Regions from separate parts of the Pseudoduganella sp. R-34 genome, predicted to be linked through region 2. Evidence: riboswitches for the same ligand, from Rfam matches in the RefSeq annotation. Region 2 holds a riboswitch; the other holds the start of a gene.

Region 1 (4,411 bases), 3.3 Mb from region 2:
GATCGGGACCATGCCGGTGGTGGAGGTCACTGGCACGCCGCCCACCACGTAGGCCGCGTGGGTGTTGGAGGTGATCACCACGTCGTAGTTACCGAGAGGCAGGCGTGGCAGCACGAATTCACCGGTGGCGCTTGGCACCGTCGCCGCCACCACGGCGCCGTTTTGCTGGGCGCTGACGGTGACGCCGTCGGACAGCGTCGACGTGGCAACGAAGCCGCTGATGCCGTTCAGTGCAGTCGGGATCACTTTAACGACCGGTTTCAGCGCGTACTTGCCATTGCCCTTGGTGACGATGGATTTGCAGGCGTCGAAATCCATCACCAGGTCGTAGCGCTGGCCCGCTTCCACGGTGAAGTCGGCATTCATCTTGATGCCGGACTGGACCGCGCTCGGGGTGTCGAGCGAGATCTCGGTGGTGGTGCCGCTGAGGACCACGGAGTTGGCAGTCGCGTTGCCGGTGTTCGGGTCCAGTACCAGGCGCACCTGGTTGTAGCGGCCTGCTGCCAACGAGGTCTGGCCCAGTGCATCCAGGGTGCCGTTGGTCAGGTTCAGCAGGTTGATTTTCTTGCCGGGCGACAGGGTGATGTCGGTCCAGCCGCTGTCGGTGTCGCTGGCGGTCGCGCTTGTGTTGACGCGTACTTTGTTGACCGTCACGTTGACGGCATCGAAGCCGCAGGCCGGTGCGTCGGTAATCGACACGCCCAGGGTGCCCATGGTCTGGACCGGCGGGGCGTCGCCGCCGCCACCGCCGCCGCAGGCCGAGAGCAAGAGGGATGTCAGTGCGAGTGGAAGCAGGGAGACTTTGGAGTTCATGGTGTTGCCTCTCGAAGTAGTTATTGGTGCTCTTCCATTATCGGAACCGAGAGGAAAAACGCTATGTGCGATTACGCACATAGTAACGAATTGTTACACTTGCAGATGGCAAGTAACTGAGCGGTTCCGCCTTGTGTTGGCGCATGGCAACACAGCCATCCCGCACTCCTATGGGCAGTTGACATTCCACGCGGTGAGCTCCGCGCGCGACGGCCGCACCGTCACGTCTACCTTGCTGCCGATATCGCTTTCGTAAGCAAGCAGGAACATGCCATCGGGACTGCGGCCCAGTGCGCGCAACTGGAAATTGCGCGAGCGCGTTGGTGCGCAACTGGTGTTGCCGGCCATGAGCAGGCGAGCGCGCTGCAGCAGTTCGCCCTGGGCCTGGATCAGGCGCAGCATGTCGATCTCGGGCAGTGGCGCGCGCAGTTCGACCATCGTGGCCGGCGGCGTGCCGCAGCTGGTGGTGTGGTGAATCCAGACATGCTGGCTGCTGTCGGCGCTCCAGCTGTCGTCGGCCTGCTGTGCGTAGCGGGTGCGCGTGACGCGGCACAGCGGCAGCACCAGGCGCACCGGCGGCGCGTCGCTGCTAGCGCTGGCAATCCATTTTCTTCCATCGTGTCCGCGCTCAATGCGCAGCGGCGGAACGGGCGCGCCCGGCGCGGTGCGCTGCATGAACTGTTCGAACGAGCGCTGCTCGGCCAGCGTTGGGGCGCGCGCATCGGCGCCTGGCGCCGCCATGGCGGCCTGCGCAGCCATCGCTGCCAGGAATACTACATATCGCATCCGGTCTCCTTTTAATGCGCACCGATTATAGATATAATCCGCTCGCTGCCGAAAGGTGGCACACGCTAGGGGTCCTGTGCGCGCGGTTCGATACCGGGTGCGCGGGTGAGAAATACCCTCCGAACCTGATCTGGATAATGCCAGCGAAGGGAAGCTTCAGGATACGCAGCGGCTGCGCCTACACGGCGCAACCGCAAGCGCAACCTAACCTCCTTTGCTGGCTCCTGCGCCAACAAAGGAGCCAAAATGAACGCCAATCCAACCTTCCTCGCCGCCCAGGCCGAGGTCGACTCCGCAGCCGTTACCCCGCTGCCGAATTCCCGCAAGATCTATGTTACCGGTAGCCGCCCGGACCTGCGCGTGCCGATGCGCGAAATCAGCCTGTCCGGCGACAACGCACCGGTCACCGTGTACGATTGCTCCGGCCCGTACAGCGATCCGGACGCCACCATCGACATTCGCAAGGGTTTGGGCACGCCGCGCGCCGCCTGGATCGCCGAGCGCGACGACACCGAATTGCTGGCCGGCCCGACTTCCGATTACGGCCGCCTGCGCCTGGCCGACCAAAAGCTCGACGCGCTGCGCTTCGAGCTGCACCGCCAGCCGCGCCGCGCCCAGGCCGGCCGCAACGTAACGCAGATGCACTACGCGCGCCAGGGCATCGTCACGCCGGAAATGGAATACGTGGCGATCCGCGAAAACCTGCGCCGCAAGGAATACCTGGCCGGCCTGCGTGCCCAGGGCGAGAAGGGCCAGCGCATGGCCGACCTGCTGGGCCGCCAGCACCGTGGCGAATCGTTCGGCGCCGCCATCCCTGAGGAGATCACGCCGGAATTCGTGCGCCAGGAAATTGCCCGCGGCCGCGCCATCATCCCAGCCAACATCAACCACCCGGAACTGGAGCCGATGATCATTGGCCGCAATTTCCTGGTCAAGATCAACGCCAATATCGGCAACTCCGCCGTCACCTCCTCGATCGGGGAGGAAGTGGAGAAGATGACCTGGGCCATCCGCTGGGGCGGCGACACCGTGATGGACCTGTCCACCGGCAAGCATATCCACGAAACGCGCGAGTGGATCGTGCGCAACTCGCCGGTGCCGATCGGCACCGTGCCAATCTACCAGGCGCTGGAAAAGGTGAACGGCAAGGCCGAAGACCTGACCTGGGAAATCTTCCGCGACACCCTGATCGAACAGGCGGAGCAGGGCGTCGACTACTTCACCATCCACGCCGGCGTGCTGCTGCGCTACGTGCCGCTGACGGCCAACCGCATGACCGGCATCGTGTCGCGCGGCGGTTCGATCATGGCCAAGTGGTGCCTGGCGCACCATCAGGAAAACTTCCTGTACACGCACTTCGAAGAGATCTGCGAAATCATGAAGGCCTACGACGTGAGCTTCTCGCTGGGCGACGGCTTGCGTCCCGGCTCGGTGTGGGATGCCAACGATGCGGCGCAGCTGGGCGAGCTGAAAACCCTGGGCGAACTGACGCAAATCGCCTGGAAGCACGACGTGCAGGTGATGATCGAAGGCCCTGGCCACGTGCCGATGCAGCTCATCAAGGAGAACATGGACCTGCAGCTGGAACAGTGCAGCGAGGCGCCGTTCTACACCCTGGGCCCGTTGACCACCGATATCGCGCCGGGCTACGACCACATCACCTCCGGCATCGGCGCCGCGCAGATCGGCTGGTACGGCACCGCCATGCTGTGCTACGTGACGCCGAAGGAGCACCTGGGCCTGCCGAACAAGGCCGACGTCAAGGAAGGCATCATCACCTACAAGATCGCGGCTCACGCGGCGGACCTGGCGAAGGGCCATCCGGGCGCGCAGATCCGCGACAACGCGCTGTCGCTGGCGCGCTTTGAATTCCGCTGGGAAGACCAGTTCAACCTGGGCCTGGACCCGGACCGCGCGCGCGAATTCCACGACGAGACCCTGCCGAAGGATTCGGCCAAGGTGGCGCACTTCTGCTCCATGTGCGGCCCGCATTTCTGCTCGATGAAGATCACGCAGGAAGTGCGCGACTTCGCTGCCAAGGGCATGCAGGAAAAATCGATCGAGTTCGTCAAGGGCGGCGCGAACATCTACCGCGAGCAAGCATGATCGAGATTGAACTGAATGGCGCCGCGCATGCGGTGCCGCCGCAGCAGACGCTGGACCAGCTGATCGATTCGCTCGAGCTGACCGGCCAGGCGCTGGCGCTGGCGGTCAACCGCCAGGTAGTCCCGCGCCAGCGCTGGCCGCAGGTCGCGCTCAACCACAACGATAAAGTAGACATCGTCCGCGCCATCGGCGGGGGCTAAAAAGGGGAGACTGCAAATGCAAGACAAACCATTGGTTATCGCAGGCAAGGAATACAACTCGCGCCTGCTGGTCGGCAGCGGCAAGTACAAGGACCTGCCGCAGACCCGCGAAGCCACGCTGGCGGCGGGCGCGGAAATCATTACGGTGGCGATCCGCCGCGTCAACATCGGCCAGGACCCGCAAGCGCCCAGCCTGCTGGACCATGTGCCGCCGCACGAATTCACCATCCTGCCGAATACGGCCGGCTGCTACACGGCGCAGGACGCCGTGTACACGCTGCAGATGGCGCGCGAGCTGCTGAACGGCCACAAGCTGGTCAAGCTGGAAGTGCTGGGCGACGAGAAGACCCTGTTCCCGAACATGCCGGAAACCCTGGTCGCGGCGCGCGAACTGGTGAAGGACGGCTTCGACGTCATGGTCTACTGCAGCGACGACCCGATCCAGGCGCGCATGCTGGAAGACATCGGCTGCTGCGCGGTGATGCCGCTGGCGTCGCTGATCGGCT
Region 2 (4,411 bases):
ATCGGCTCCCAGTGCAGGCGGCTATCGGCAAAGGTGTGGTCCTGCGGCGGCAGTGCTTCGGGATCGTCCAGGCTGGCGGTGGTGATGTCCAGTTCGCCGGGCGTGCTGTCATCGGCAAAGGTGAGGTGGGTGCCGCAGACGCCGCAGAATTCGCGCGTCACGCCGGGGCTGGAATGGTAGATGGCGGGCTTGCCGCGCACATAGCGAAACTGTGTGCGCGGTACGCTGAACCAGGCCACGCTTGGCGCGCCGAACAGGCGGCGGCACATCGAACAATGGCACCAGGTGCAATTCAACACCGGCGCGTCTGCCTCATACTGCACTGCGCCGCAAAAACAGCCGCCCGTGTACATAGGGATCTCCCTACTCCAGCAATTTGGTCATGAGCAGTTCCGCCGAGCCGTAGCCAAACAGCGAATCGCTCTCCAACCCCTCCGTGTCGTATGGCACGGACACTTCGCGCTCCGGCTTGGCCGGATCGTCGCCGTACGTTGCCTGCCAGGCGCGCTTCAAGGCATCGGCGCGGCGGATGAACATCGGCACCGGCCAGTCGATGCGCTGGAAACCGATGGTATTGCCGATCACCGGCCAGCGCCCGTTGGCCAACGCGATGTCGCCGGTACGGATCACCTTCAGCGCATCGTTCGCCTTCAGCTGCTGCACGTCCGCCAGGGTCGGCAGCGTCCAGTGGGTCGGCCCGAACAGGTAGGCCAGCATGACCTTTCCTTGCGGTGACAGGCGGGCCACCAGTCCGGTGGCATAGCCGCCATTTCTAAGCGGGATGGCAAACCAGCTGCCCTCCCGGTACGGCTGCAACTTCATCGACTTCCTTTCTCGAAGTCGGGGTCAGGTCTGGCAATCGGACACGGGCTCGACCGTAGGCGTCGCCTACGGTCGAGCCCGTGTCCGATTGCCAGACCTGACCCCGACTTTAATCACCATAGTGGTACTGCGCGGCGATCGGTCCCGCCTTGAACAGCGCTTCCTTCATTTCCTTGTCCATTTTCGGGTCGCGCCGGCGCACCCATTCCAGCAGCATTGCGATCTGCTTGCGCGTGGAATCGCGGTGGCTGGCCATGACCAGCTTCAGCTCGGGGTCGGTGCACGTTTCGATGCGCTGGTTTTGCAAGTCCAGCATCTCGATCTTCTCACTCAACGACGTTAGCGCCCGGTGCATGTCCAGCACCTGGGCATTCAAATAGTCGCGCGGCTCGACCACGTGTTCCTGTGTCATCTCACTCTCCTTAGGCATGCGGGTACACGCATTGTCAGCCTGCGGCGCGGATTTCTCAAGTGTAGCAAGGCGTCCTGCGGGGTGTCGCACGGATGGGCGAGATTTGCGCGATAATGCCCGGCACTATGCAAAACTTTGAATTCCACAATCCAACCCGTGTCATCTTCGGCGTGGGTCAAATTGCCTCCTTGGCAAAACATATTCCTTCCAATGCACGCGTATTGATGCTCTACGGTGGCGGCAGCATCAAGTCGAACGGCACGTACGACGAAGTGCGCGCGGCCCTGGCAGATCACACCGTGCTCGAGTTCTCCGGCATCGAGCCAAATCCGCGCTATGAAACCTTGATGGAAGCAGTCGAGCTGATCCACCGCGAAAACATCGATTTCCTGCTGGCTGTAGGCGGCGGTTCTGTTGTCGACGGCACAAAATTTGTTGCCGCGGCGGCGGCATATGACGGCGATGCCTGGGACATCCTGAAAATCGGCGGCAAAGTGATCAAGGCTGCCCTGCCCTTTGGCGCCGTACTGACCCTGCCGGCTACCGGCTCGGAAATGAATAGCGCCAGCGTGATCAGCCGCGCCGAGACAAAGGAAAAGCGCGCCTTCATGAGCCCGCATGTTTATCCGCGCTTCTCGGTGCTGGACCCGGCCAAGACCCTGACCCTGCCGCTGCGCCAGGTCGGCAACGGTGTGGTCGATGCCTTCGTCCACACCACCGAACAATACCTGACCTACCCGGCCAATGCGCCGGTACAGGACCGCTTTGCCGAAGGCTTGCTGCAAACGCTGCTGGAACTGGGCCCGCAAGTGCTGGCGCGCCCGGACGACGTGGAAGTACGCGCCAACATCATGTGGACCGCCACCATGGCGCTGAATGGCCTGATCGGCGTCGGCGTACCGCAGGACTGGGCGACCCACAGCATCGGCCACGAACTGACCGCGCTGTTTGGCCTCGACCATGCGCAGACGCTGGCGATAGTCCTGCCGGGCATCCTGCAGATTCGGCGCGAAGCCAAGCGCGGCAAGCTGCTGCAGTATGCCGAACGTGTCTGGGGCCTGCATGCCGGCAAGGGCACCGACGATGAGCGCATCGACGCGGCCATCGGCAACACGCGCGCCTTCTTCGAGCAGATGGGCGTGCCGACCCGCTTGTCCGGCTACGGCCTGGGCGCGGAAGCGATCGACGCCACCGTCGCTGCCATGGAAGCTGCCGGCCTGACGGGCCTGGGCGAACGCCGCGATATCACGCCTGCCGACGTGCGCAAGGCGCTGCAACTGAGCCTGTAGTACAATACCGCCTCGCTAGGGGTCCTCGCGCATGTGCGCGGGGTGAGAAATACCCTCCGAACCTGATCTGGATAATGCCAGCGAAGGAAAGCGTAGATGGTTGAAGGCCCGCAGCCCCGGGGCCTGCTCTCACCCTCGTGCTCTCCCGCTGGCGCATAACGTACAGCTTGAGCACAAACATGAATAGCACTCGCCTCACACTGGCCGCACTGGCCATTGCTTCCGCCTTCGCCCCTGCCGCCCATGCGCAGGACCAGAAAATGACCGAAGTGGTCATTACCGCCAACCGCGTGGCCGCCGAACGCGCGTCCGTGGCCGGTTTCAGCGACCAGCCCTTGCTGCTGACGCCTGCTTCCGTCACCGTACTGACTCGCGAACAGATTCAAGACCTGAACATCGGCACTACCACTGACGCCGTCAAGTACGACGCCAGCATCGGTGACGCGTACAACGCCGTTGGCTATGCCGAGCAGTTCTCGATTCGCGGCTTCAAGCTGAATAACGCCAACTCCTACCGCAAGGATGGCCATCCGATTTCCGGCGATACCCAGATCCCGCTGGAGAACAAGGAAAGCATCGAAGTGCTGCGCGGGCTGGCCGGCCTTCAGCAAGGCGTCGCGGCGCCAGGCGGCGTAGTGAACTACGTGACCAAGCGTCCAACCGAGAACAACCTGCGTTCCGTGCAGTTCAAAGTGAGCGAGCGTGGCTCCGTGCTGGGCACGGTGGACCTGGGCGGCCGGTTCGAAGATAGCCGCTTCGGCTACCGTTTCAATGCTGCGGGTGAACGCATGCGCTCCATCATCAAGGGCGCGAACGGCCATCGCAGCTTCGTATCCGGCGCTTTCGATTTCCGCATCAGCCCTCAGGCGTTGCTGCAAATCGATGCCGATTACCAGAAGAAGTCGCAGAAGTCGGCGCCAGGCTTCCAACTGATCGGCGGTACCAATCTGCCGGTGGTCGATGCTGACACGTTCCTGAATGACCAGCCTTGGGCCAAGCCGGTGGAGACTGAATCCAGCAATATCGGCGTCAACTTCCAGTACCAGCTGTCGCCCGAGTGGAAAGCCACCCTGAGCGCCAACCAGCACCGCTTCAAGCGCGACGACTACACGGCCTTCCCATACGGCTGTGAGAACGAGTTGTTGTGGCCAGGCTATTGCACCAATGGCGACTACGATGTTTACGATTACCGCAGCCTTGGTGAAAAGAAGAAGCCGCTGTCTGCCAAGGCGCTGTTGAATGGCCGCTTCGCGACCGGTTCGATTCGCCATGAACTGACTGCCGGCCTGTCCTTCTTCAGCAACCACGAGAGCTGGGGCGATTACGTATACGAGAAAGCAGGCGTCAGCAATATCTATCACCCAGTTGCAGTGCCAATGACCGACAAGCAGGTTGGCCCGGTTTCCGAGCGCCGCAATGATCATGAGCGTTCCGCCTTTGTGCAGGATGTCATCGGCCTGACCGATCAGCTGGCGCTGCATGCCGGCGTGCGTTACGCTTCCCTGCGCCGCAATGAGGTTGACGTGGTCCCGGTTCGCGAGAATTTCTGGCTGCCGAATGTGTCGCTGGTATTCAGCCCGACCGCCAAGCTGTCCTACTATGCGAACTACGCCCAAGGCCTGCAGTACGGTGGCGTAGCCCCACTCGGCACTTCCAACTACCCGCACGCCCTGGCGCCGGGCAAGTCCAAGCAGGTGGAACTGGGCGCGAAGGCTGAAATCAACGGCATCTCCCTGTCGACCGCGCTGTATCAGATCGATCAGGGCCTGGAGTTTACCGACCCGGTTTCCAACGCATTCGTGCGCAGCGGCCAGGAACGTCATCGCGGCCTGGAATTTACTGCGCAAGGCAAGGTGACTCGTGACCTGCTGCTGGGTGCTTCGATGGC

What was found. Region 2 has a riboswitch for thiamine pyrophosphate ahead of ACN9MW_RS22010 (TonB-dependent siderophore receptor). Riboswitches for the same ligand answer to the same signal wherever they lie in the genome.
Region 1: it holds a riboswitch for thiamine pyrophosphate, as region 2 does, so the genes downstream of both, thiC (phosphomethylpyrimidine synthase ThiC) here and ACN9MW_RS22010 (TonB-dependent siderophore receptor) in region 2, are expected to answer to the same signal.

What each region holds. Positions count from the first base shown of each region.
Region 1 covers NZ_CP184572.1:1,467,398-1,471,808, forward strand. Annotated here, with positions in the region: gene ACN9MW_RS06815 (DUF4382 domain-containing protein) at 1-813, opposite strand, end outside; gene ACN9MW_RS06820 (hypothetical protein) at 982-1,599, opposite strand; TPP riboswitch at 1,657-1,768, shown strand; gene thiC (phosphomethylpyrimidine synthase ThiC) at 1,846-3,705, shown strand; gene thiS (sulfur carrier protein ThiS) at 3,702-3,905, shown strand; gene ACN9MW_RS06835 (thiazole synthase) at 3,922-4,411, shown strand, end outside.
Region 2 covers NZ_CP184572.1:4,815,613-4,820,023, forward strand. Annotated here, with positions in the region: gene ACN9MW_RS21990 (GFA family protein) at 1-353, opposite strand, end outside; gene ACN9MW_RS21995 (Imm26 family immunity protein) at 364-822, opposite strand; gene ACN9MW_RS22000 (ferritin) at 932-1,234, opposite strand; gene ACN9MW_RS22005 (iron-containing alcohol dehydrogenase) at 1,360-2,523, shown strand; TPP riboswitch at 2,531-2,629, shown strand; gene ACN9MW_RS22010 (TonB-dependent siderophore receptor) at 2,703-4,411, shown strand, end outside.